Regions from separate parts of the Burkholderia sp. KL41 genome, predicted to be linked through region 2. Evidence: predicted binding sites of a transcription regulator. Region 2 holds the regulator's gene; the other holds the start of a gene.
What was found. Region 2 encodes HrcA, which represses chaperone genes, less so after heat shock. Its sites were predicted from a motif close to TTAGCACTCNNNNNNNNNGAGTGCTAA; they were not measured.

Region 1 (4,369 bases), on a different replicon from region 2:
ACGATCTGGCGCAGCGGTTCCTCGAGCGCGCGCAGCACGATCTTGATGCCCGCGTTCTGGTCGGCGTTCACGCCCTGCAGTTCGCGGATCGCCTGCCGCACGCGGATCAGCGCGACGCCGCCGCCCGGCACGATGCCTTCCTCGACGGCCGCGCGCGTGGCGTGCAGCGCGTCGTCGACGCGGTCCTTCTTCTCCTTCACCTCGATCTCGGTGGCCCCGCCGACCTTGATCACTGCAACGCCGCCCGCGAGCTTCGCGACGCGTTCCTGCAGTTTCTCGCGGTCGTAGTCCGACGTCGCTTCCTCGATCTGCACGCGGATCTGCTTCACGCGCGCCTCGATGTTCTTCGCATCGCCCGCGCCGTCGATCACCGTCGTGTTTTCCTTGCCGACCTCGATGCGTTTCGCCTGGCCGAGTTCCGCCAGCGTCGCCTTCTCGAGCGTCAGGCCCGTTTCCTCGGCGATCACCTGGCCGCCGGTCAGGATCGCGATGTCTTCGAGCAGTGCCTTGCGGCGGTCGCCGAAGCCCGGCGCCTTCACGGCCACCGTCTTCAGGATGCCGCGGATGTTGTTGACGACCAGCGTCGCGAGCGCTTCGCCTTCGACGTCTTCCGCGATGATCAGCAGCGGCCGGCCCGATTTCGCGACCTGTTCGAGCACCGGCAGCAGGTCGCGGATGTTCGAGATCTTCTTGTCGTGCAGCAGGATGTACGGGCTTTCGATCTCGGCGATCTGCTTGTCGGGATTGTTGATGAAATAAGGCGACAGGTAGCCGCGATCGAACTGCAGCCCTTCGACGACATCGAGCTCGTCCGCGAGCGACTTGCCGTCCTCGACGGTGATCACGCCTTCCTTGCCGACGCGGTCGATCGCTTCCGCGATGCGCTGACCGATCGATTCCTCGCCGTTCGCGGAGATCGTCGCGACCTGCGCGATTTCCTTGCTCGTGGTGGTCGGACGGCTGATCTTCTTCAGCTCGTCGACGGCCGCCGCGACGGCCTTGTCGATGCCGCGCTTCAGGTCGAGCGGATTGAGCCCGGCCGCGACGTACTTCTGGCCTTCGCGGACGATCGCCTGCGCCAGCACGGTGGCCGTCGTGGTGCCGTCGCCGGCCGCATCGCTGGTGCGCGACGCGACTTCCTTCACGAGCTGCGCGCCGATGTTCTGCAGCTTGTCCGCGAGTTCGATTTCCTTCGCGACCGACACGCCGTCCTTCGTGACGACCGGCGCGCCGAAGCTGCGTTCGAGCACGACGTTGCGGCCCTTCGGCCCGAGCGTGACCTTCACCGCGTTCGCGAGAATGTTCACGCCTTCGGTCAGCCTGGCCCGTGCGACGTCGCTGAAAATGATTTCCTTCGCTGCCATGATTGCGCTCCGTTACTGGTTGACGACTGCGACGATGTCTTCCTCGCGCAGCACGAGAAACTCGGTGCCGTCCAGCTTGACGGCCTGGCCCGCGTACTTGCCGAACAGCACGCGCTCGCCGACCTGCAGGTCGGGCACGATGCGCTGGCCGTCCGCATCCTTGCGGCCGGGGCCAACGGCGATCACTTCACCCTGGTCGGGTTTTTCCGCGGCGCTGTCGGGGATCACGATGCCCGACGCGGTGGTGGTTTCCTGGTCGAGTCGCTTCACGATCACGCGGTCGTGCAAGGGGCGTAGGCTCATAGGTTCGTCCTGTGCTGTTCTGTCGAGATTGGCTGGCACTCTTTGGGAGAGAGTGCTGACGAGTATAAAAATGCGCGGCGGCGCGATCCAATAACGGATTCGGAAATGCATTCGCGCCGGCGTGCAAAGCGCACGGCGCGCGTTACCGCGACACGGCCTGCTGCGCGGCGGGCGTGCAGACCGGGTGGATCGTCTCGCCGGCAAGCACGCGCTTCACGAACGGAATCGAATCGGCGAGCGACGCGTTCACGGTGCCGTTGTGTTCGCGGCCCGCATACAGGTGCGCCTCGACGGTCGTGCCCGCCGCGCACGCGTCCTTCGCGAGCGCGAGTTCGAGCGGCGCGAGCCCGTCGTCCGCGCCCGCGCCGATGAAGACGGGTGTCGCGATCTTCAGCGTCGGGTACGTCAGGTACGCGTCCCACCACGCTTTCAGCCGTGCATCGCCGCCGGGCTTCACGGTGTTCGCGTGCGTGAGGTGCGCGAGCGCCGCATCGTCCTCGAGCGACGCGAGGCAACCGATGCGCGCCTGTTCGAGGATCGGCAACGCGTGGTCGGTCAGCACTTCGTCCGCACGCAGCGACGGGTCGATCTGCTGGGCGGAGAGCACCGAGTAGAACTGGTACGCGAGCGTCGGATCGACGCGCTCGGGATCGCGCCGGTAGGCACTGTCGAACTTCGGCAGCGACGCGAGCGTGGCGGGCGATGCGTTGTAGATCGTCCCGGTGGCGACGGTCGCGCGGATCGCGAGTTCGGGCGCATACGCGGGCGCGTAGCCGGCCGCCGCGAACACGGCCGAGCCGCCTTGCGACTGGCCGACGAGCACGACTTCGTTCGCGAGCCCCGGCACGCCGCCGAGCACCGCGCGCACGCTGTCGAGCAGCGTGTAGCTGTTCGAGCGGTTGTTGAGCTGAGGATTCGGGCCCGGCGTGCCGAGCCCCTGATAGTCGGTCGCGACGACGGCGAACCCCTGCTGAAGCCACGCGTTCAGGTAGCGCACGTCGCGATACGAGCGGCCGAACCACGACGGCGCGCAGATGTCGGCCATCCCGAACGTGCCGTGCGCCCACGCGACGATCGGCCAGCCGCCGGCGGGCGGCGTGCCGCGCGGCACGAACAGCGCACCCGACACGGCGATCGGCGTGTGACCGCCGACACCGTCGGTCGACGCATAGAGGATCCGCAACTGACGCGCTGCGCTCGCGAGCCCGAGCGTCGCGGGCAGCGGCTCGGTGCGCAGCAGCGCGCCGGGCGTCGCCGGAATGTCGCGGTCCCACGTGTAGAACGCGGACACGCGGCCGTCGCCCTGCAGCGGGTCGGGCGCGGGAACGCGGCCGGGCGAAGCCGCGTGCGAGAGGAAAGACGATACGGCGAGCGCCGAAGCCAGCAGTGCGCGCGCGGCACAGCCGCGCAGGGGGAGAAGCGTCATGGTCGGATGGAGGTCGATGAGATCGGATCGGAAGCGCCGGACGGTGCATGGCGCGGGCCGAGCACGACGCAAGTTTCGAACCAGCGCATCCGTTGCGTGTGCGGCGCGCGGCGCGATGGGCCGTTGCGTCGTACCGCGTGTGCCGCACGCATGCGCCGGCTGCGCGTCGCGCAGCAATCCGGGCCGGCGGGCTGTTGCTCCCGCAACAAAGGCAGGTGCATGGATCGTGCCGCGTGCGTCGTGCATGACCGGCCCGCACCGCGGCGCGGGCGTTCGATGCGTGCGCGCCCGGCTGGCACGATTGCTGCTGATCCGGTCGGCGTGTGTCGCGACGTTGCGTTGCGATCCCCTCCGTCCACCCGATCAAGGAAACCATCCTCATGTCCGTCACCCCAACCATCGACAGCGGCGAACTCGTGGCATTCGTCGAGCGTGCCACGCGCGAATTCACGCAGGCTGCACGCGTGCTGAAGGACACGCGCACGCTGTCCGCGACCAACACGTTCCAGGCGTTCCAGCGCGTGCCGGGCACCGAGCTCGTCGTCGCGCTGTCGGCGCCGAGCCCGTGGGCCGCCTCGCAGGAAATCCAGCCGGTCGTCGTGACGTTCGACGGCGACGTGCTGCATGGCGACGCGCGCGCGGGCGGCAACGGGCCGCGTTATGCGGACGTGTTCCGCGAGGCGCCGGACGTCGGTGTCGTGATCCACGTGCACGGCCCGTATCTCGGCGCATGGGCGAGCGCGCATCGCCCGCTGCCGATCCGCTATGCGCCGGCCGCGCGCTACACGCGCGCCCGCGAGATTCCGGTGTACGTCGATCGTCGTCCCGGCGAGCCGCGTTTCATCGTCGACACGATCCGCCGCGACCCCGAGGTACCGGCGATCATCGAGGCGAACGGCGGCGCAACCTTCTGGGGAAAATCGATCCTCGACGTGTCGAAGTACATCCTGATCCTCGAGGAAGCCGCGTATTTCCAGGCGCTCGCGGAGCCGCTCGGCGGCTCGCTCGAGTTCGGGCCGGGCGCGCTCGAGCAGCAATGGAAAATGACCGGTCTCGCGTGACATCGCGTGAGCTCGCGCGGCGGCCGGCGCAATCCGGCCGCCGTCATACCGATAGCTCGATGAATTGGTTCGTCCCCGGCGCGCGCCTTGCTATCGTCGAACCTTCCCCGTTCAACACGCCGGTCGTGCCATGGCCATCTTCAGTTTGCCGGACCCGAATTCGCATGCGATCACGATCCGTGCGAAGGCGCTGACGTTCGACGATCCCAAATCGC
Region 2 (4,369 bases):
CGACAGGCGCTTGTGCTCGTTGCTGACTTCGTCCCATTCGCCGGGCTGCGGCGCGAGCTTGTCGAGCTCGGCGAGCTGCCACGCGAGCTTTTCGCGTTCGAGCTGCAGCTCCCGCTCGTGCGCCTTCGCGGCCTCGATCGCCTGCGTCGCGTCGCGCCACACGCGCCACGCGCGCGCGACGTTCGCCGCATCGGCGACGAGCCCTGCGTGCGTGTCGAACAGCTCGCGCTGCGCGTCGGGCCGCATCAGCAGCTGGTGCGCATGCTGGCCGTGGATGTCGACGAGCATTTCGCCGAGTTCACGCAGCTGCGCGAGCGTCGCGCTGGTGCCGTTGATGAACGCGCGCGACCGGCCGTTCGCGTCGATCACGCGGCGCAGCATCACGGTGTCCTCGGTGTCGAACGCGTGTTCGTCGAGCCAGCGCGCGACGCGGTCGTGCGGCGTGAATTCGGCGGTGATGTCGGCGCGGCCGCAGCCGGTGCGCACGACGCTCGCGTCGGCACGTTCGCCGAGCGCGAGGGCGAGGGCGTCGATCAGGATCGATTTCCCGGCGCCGGTTTCACCGGAAAAGACGGAAAAGCCGCTGTCGAATTCGAGATCGAGCGCGGCGACGATGACGAAGTCGCGGATCGAGAGGTGGCGGAGCATGGTGTCGGGCGGAGCGGCGTCAGGACGCCTTGTCGTCTTCGTTCGAGGCGTGTTCGTTCCAGTGCAGCTTCTTGCGCAGCGTCGAGAAATAGCTGTAGCCGATCGGATGCAGGAACGGCACCGTGTGCTTCGAGCGGCGCACCTCGATCGTGTCGTTCAGTTCGAGCGACGTGAACGACTGCATGTCGAAGTTCACGTTGACGTCGCGCCCGCCGACGATCTGGATCGCGATCTTCGAATCGTCGGGCAGTACGATCGGCCTGTTCGACAGCGCGTGCGGCGCAATCGGCACGAGCACGATGCCCTGCAGCTGCGGATGGAGGATCGGGCCGGCCGACGACAGCGCGTAAGCGGTCGAGCCGGTCGGCGTGGCGACGATCAGGCCGTCCGAACGCTGGTTGTACATGTACCGGCCGTCGACCGACGCGCGCAGCTCGACCATCCCGGAGAAACCGCTGCGGTTCACGACGACGTCGTTGAACGCGAGCGCGTGGTAGATCGGTTCGCCGTCGCGCATGATCCGGGCCTCGAGCAGCGAGCGCTCCTCGCGCTCGAACTTGCCCGACAGGATCACCGGGACGAGTGCCTGCATGTCGGCCGCCGCGATATCGGTGATGAAGCCGAGCCGCCCGTGGTTGATCCCGATCAGCGGTGTCTTGTACGGCGCGAGCTGACGGCCGATGCCGAGCATCGTCCCGTCGCCGCCCAGTACGACCGCCACGTCGGCGCGCGCCCCGATTTCGGCCGGGGTCAGCGCCGGGTAGCCGGTGATGCCGATCTCGCGCGCGGTCTCGGCTTCGAAGACGACCTCGAAGCCCCGCTTGGCAATGCAGGCGGCCAGCGTGGCGAGCGGCTCGGCGATGTTCGGCGTGTTGCTCCGGCCGACGAGCGCGACAGTGTTGAACTGATTACCGGTTTTCATGCCGGCATTACACCATAGCTCGTTGACGAAAAGAACCGGCTGTTCGCTGACGGGGCCGGATCGGGTCGGCCCGCGCATCGGTGGCTGACGCCACTCGCCGCGGTCGCGCGGTTGCGCTAAAATTTTCCACCATGCTAGATCCTCGCGCACGAACCCTCCTGAAAACCCTGATCGAACGGTATATCGCCGACGGTCAGCCAGTCGGATCGCGCACGTTGTCCCGTTACTCCGGGCTCGAGCTGAGCCCGGCGACGATCCGCAACGTGATGTCCGACCTGGAGGAGCTCGGCCTCGTGTCGAGCCCGCACACGTCGGCCGGCCGCGTGCCGACGCCGCGCGGCTACCGGCTGTTCGTCGACACGATGCTGACGGTCGAGGTGCCGATCGACGCAGAGGCCGTCGCGCGGCAGGTGCAGAACACGCTGCAGGCCGGCGAGCCGCAGCAGCGCGTCGTGGCGGCCGCGGCGAGCGTGCTGTCGAACCTGTCGCAGTTCGCGGGCGTCGTGCTGACGCCGCGCCGCAGCCACGTGTTCAAGCAGATCGAGTTCATGCGCCTGTCGGACAAGCGCATCCTGCTGATCATCGTGACGCCCGAGGGCGACGTGCAGAACCGGATGCTCGCGACGCCGCGCGACTACTCGCCGTCGCAACTGACCGAGGCGTCCAACTACATCAACGCGCATTTCGCCGGGCTGTCGTTCGACGAGGTGCGCCGTCGCCTGCGCGACGAGATCGACCAGTTGCGCGGCGACATGACCACGCTGATGCATGCGGCCGTGACGGCCAGCACCGAGGTGCCCGACACCGAGGACACCGTGCTGATTTCCGGCGAGCGCAACCTGCTCGAGGTGGCGGATCTGTCGTCCGACATGGCCCGGCTGCGCAAGCTGTTCGACGTATTCGACCAAAAGACGGGCCTCCTGCAACTGCTCGACGTGTCGAGCCACGCCCAGGGCGTGCAGATCTTCATCGGCGGCGAATCGACACTCGTGCCGATCGAGGAAATGAGCGTCGTTACCGCCCCTTACGAGGTGAACGGGCAGATCGTCGGCACGCTCGGCGTGATCGGCCCGACCCGCATGGCGTACAACCGCGTGATCCCGATCGTCGACATCACCGCGCGGCTGCTGTCGCTCACGCTGAGCCAGCAGTAGCCTGCGAGCGCCAGCCCGATCCCGCCCCGTCATCGTGCCGCGGCGCCGCGTGCGCCGACAGTCGGCCGAACGGCCAGCCGACCGGCGCGAGGCGGCCCGCTATAATTGAGAGCCGTCCGGTCCCGTGCCCCGAGCACGTTCTTGCCCATGCGTTTCGATCTTGAGCCGCCTTCGAGTATCGCGGCCGCCCATCGCATCGGTGTGCTGCTGATCAATCTCGGCACGCCCGATGCGCCCACGCCGCGTGCCGTGCGGCGCTATCTGGCCGAATTCCTGTCGGATCCGCGGGTCGTCGAGATTCCGCAGGCCATCTGGCAGGTGCTGCTGCGCACGCTGATCCTGCCGCTGCGCGGCCGTGCGTCCGCGAAGAAATACGCGGCCGTCTGGATGCCCGAGGGCTCGCCGCTGCGCGTGCATACCGTGCGCCAGACCGACGGCGTGCGGCACCTGCTCGCGTCGAACGGTTATCAAGTGCAGGTCGACTACGCGATGCGCTACGGCAGTCCGAACATTTCGCACGCGCTCGCGCAGTTCAAGCGCGCCGGCGTCGAGCGCGTGCTGCTGATGCCGATGTATCCGCAATACTCGGCGTCGACCACGGCCACCGCATTCGACGCCGCATTCGACGCGCTTTCGCGCATGCGCAACCAGCCGGAGGTGCGCACGATACGGCACTACGCCGACCATCCGGCCTATATCCACGCGCTGGCCGAGCAGGTGCGCCAGTATTGGGCGCAGCACGGCCGGCCGGACTTCGCGGCCGGCGACAAGCTCGTGCTGAGCTTTCACGGCGTGCCGAAGCGCACGCTCGACCTCGGCGATCCCTATCACGACCAGTGCCAGCAGACGGGTGCGCTGCTGATGGCCGCGCTCGGGCTGTCGACAACCGAGTGCCGCGTCACGTTCCAGTCGCGTTTCGGCAAGGCCGAATGGCTGCAGCCTTATACCGCGCCGACGCTGCGCGAGTTCGGCGAGGCCGGCGTACAGCGGGCCGACGTGTTCTGTCCCGGTTTCACGGCCGATTGCCTGGAGACGATCGAGGAGATCGGCATGGAAGTGCGCGACGAGTTCCTCGCCGGTGGCGGCAAGGCGTTCCACCGGATTCCGTGCCTGAACGGCGCGCCCGCGTGGATCGGCGCGCTCGGCGAGATCGTCGCCGAAAATCTGCAGGGCTGGCCGGTCAAGGCCGCGCAGCCGGAAACGGCGGGTGAGGTGCGATGAATTACAAGATTTCGACCGAACCGGGCGCGAAGCTGCGCATCGACAAATGGCTGTGGGCGGCCCGGTTCTTCAAGACGCGCTCGCTTGCGACCGACGCGGTCGACAAGGGGCACGTGAAGATCGGCGGGGCTGCAGTCAAGCCGGCGAAGGAAGTGCGCGTGGGCGACGAGGTCGAAATTGCGATCGACGGCATCGTCTGGCACATTGCCGTCCTCGGCGTGTGCGACGTGCGCGGGCCGGCGAGCGTCGCGCAGACGCTTTACGAGGAAACGGAAGCGGGGCGGGCCGCGCGGCTCGCCGAACTGGAGCGGCGTCGCACGTATCGCGAGCCGGCGGCCGAATTGCACGGCCGGCCGACGAAGCGCGACCGGCGCATCATCGACAGATTTTCTGGTGGGAGCTGAACATCTGGTCGAACGTCGCC

Region 1: a site for HrcA is predicted at 1,700-1,726, ahead of groES (co-chaperone GroES). Genes of this name have one in related genera too.

The regions. Positions count from the first base shown of each region.
Region 1 covers NZ_CM174447.1:3,068,605-3,072,973, reverse strand. Annotated here, with positions in the region: gene groL (chaperonin GroEL) at 1-1,364, opposite strand, end outside; gene groES (co-chaperone GroES) at 1,377-1,667, opposite strand; gene PQB87_RS31105 (lipase family protein) at 1,810-3,093, opposite strand; gene PQB87_RS31100 (class II aldolase/adducin family protein) at 3,474-4,154, shown strand; gene PQB87_RS31095 (sigma-54 interaction domain-containing protein) at 4,285-4,369, shown strand, end outside.
Region 2 covers NZ_CM174446.1:821,516-825,884, forward strand. Annotated here, with positions in the region: gene recN (DNA repair protein RecN) at 1-648, opposite strand, end outside; gene PQB87_RS03910 (NAD kinase) at 668-1,570, opposite strand; gene hrcA (heat-inducible transcriptional repressor HrcA) at 1,702-2,724, shown strand; gene hemH (ferrochelatase) at 2,872-3,945, shown strand; gene PQB87_RS03925 (RNA-binding S4 domain-containing protein) at 3,942-4,349, shown strand; gene PQB87_RS03930 (hypothetical protein) at 4,321-4,369, opposite strand, start outside.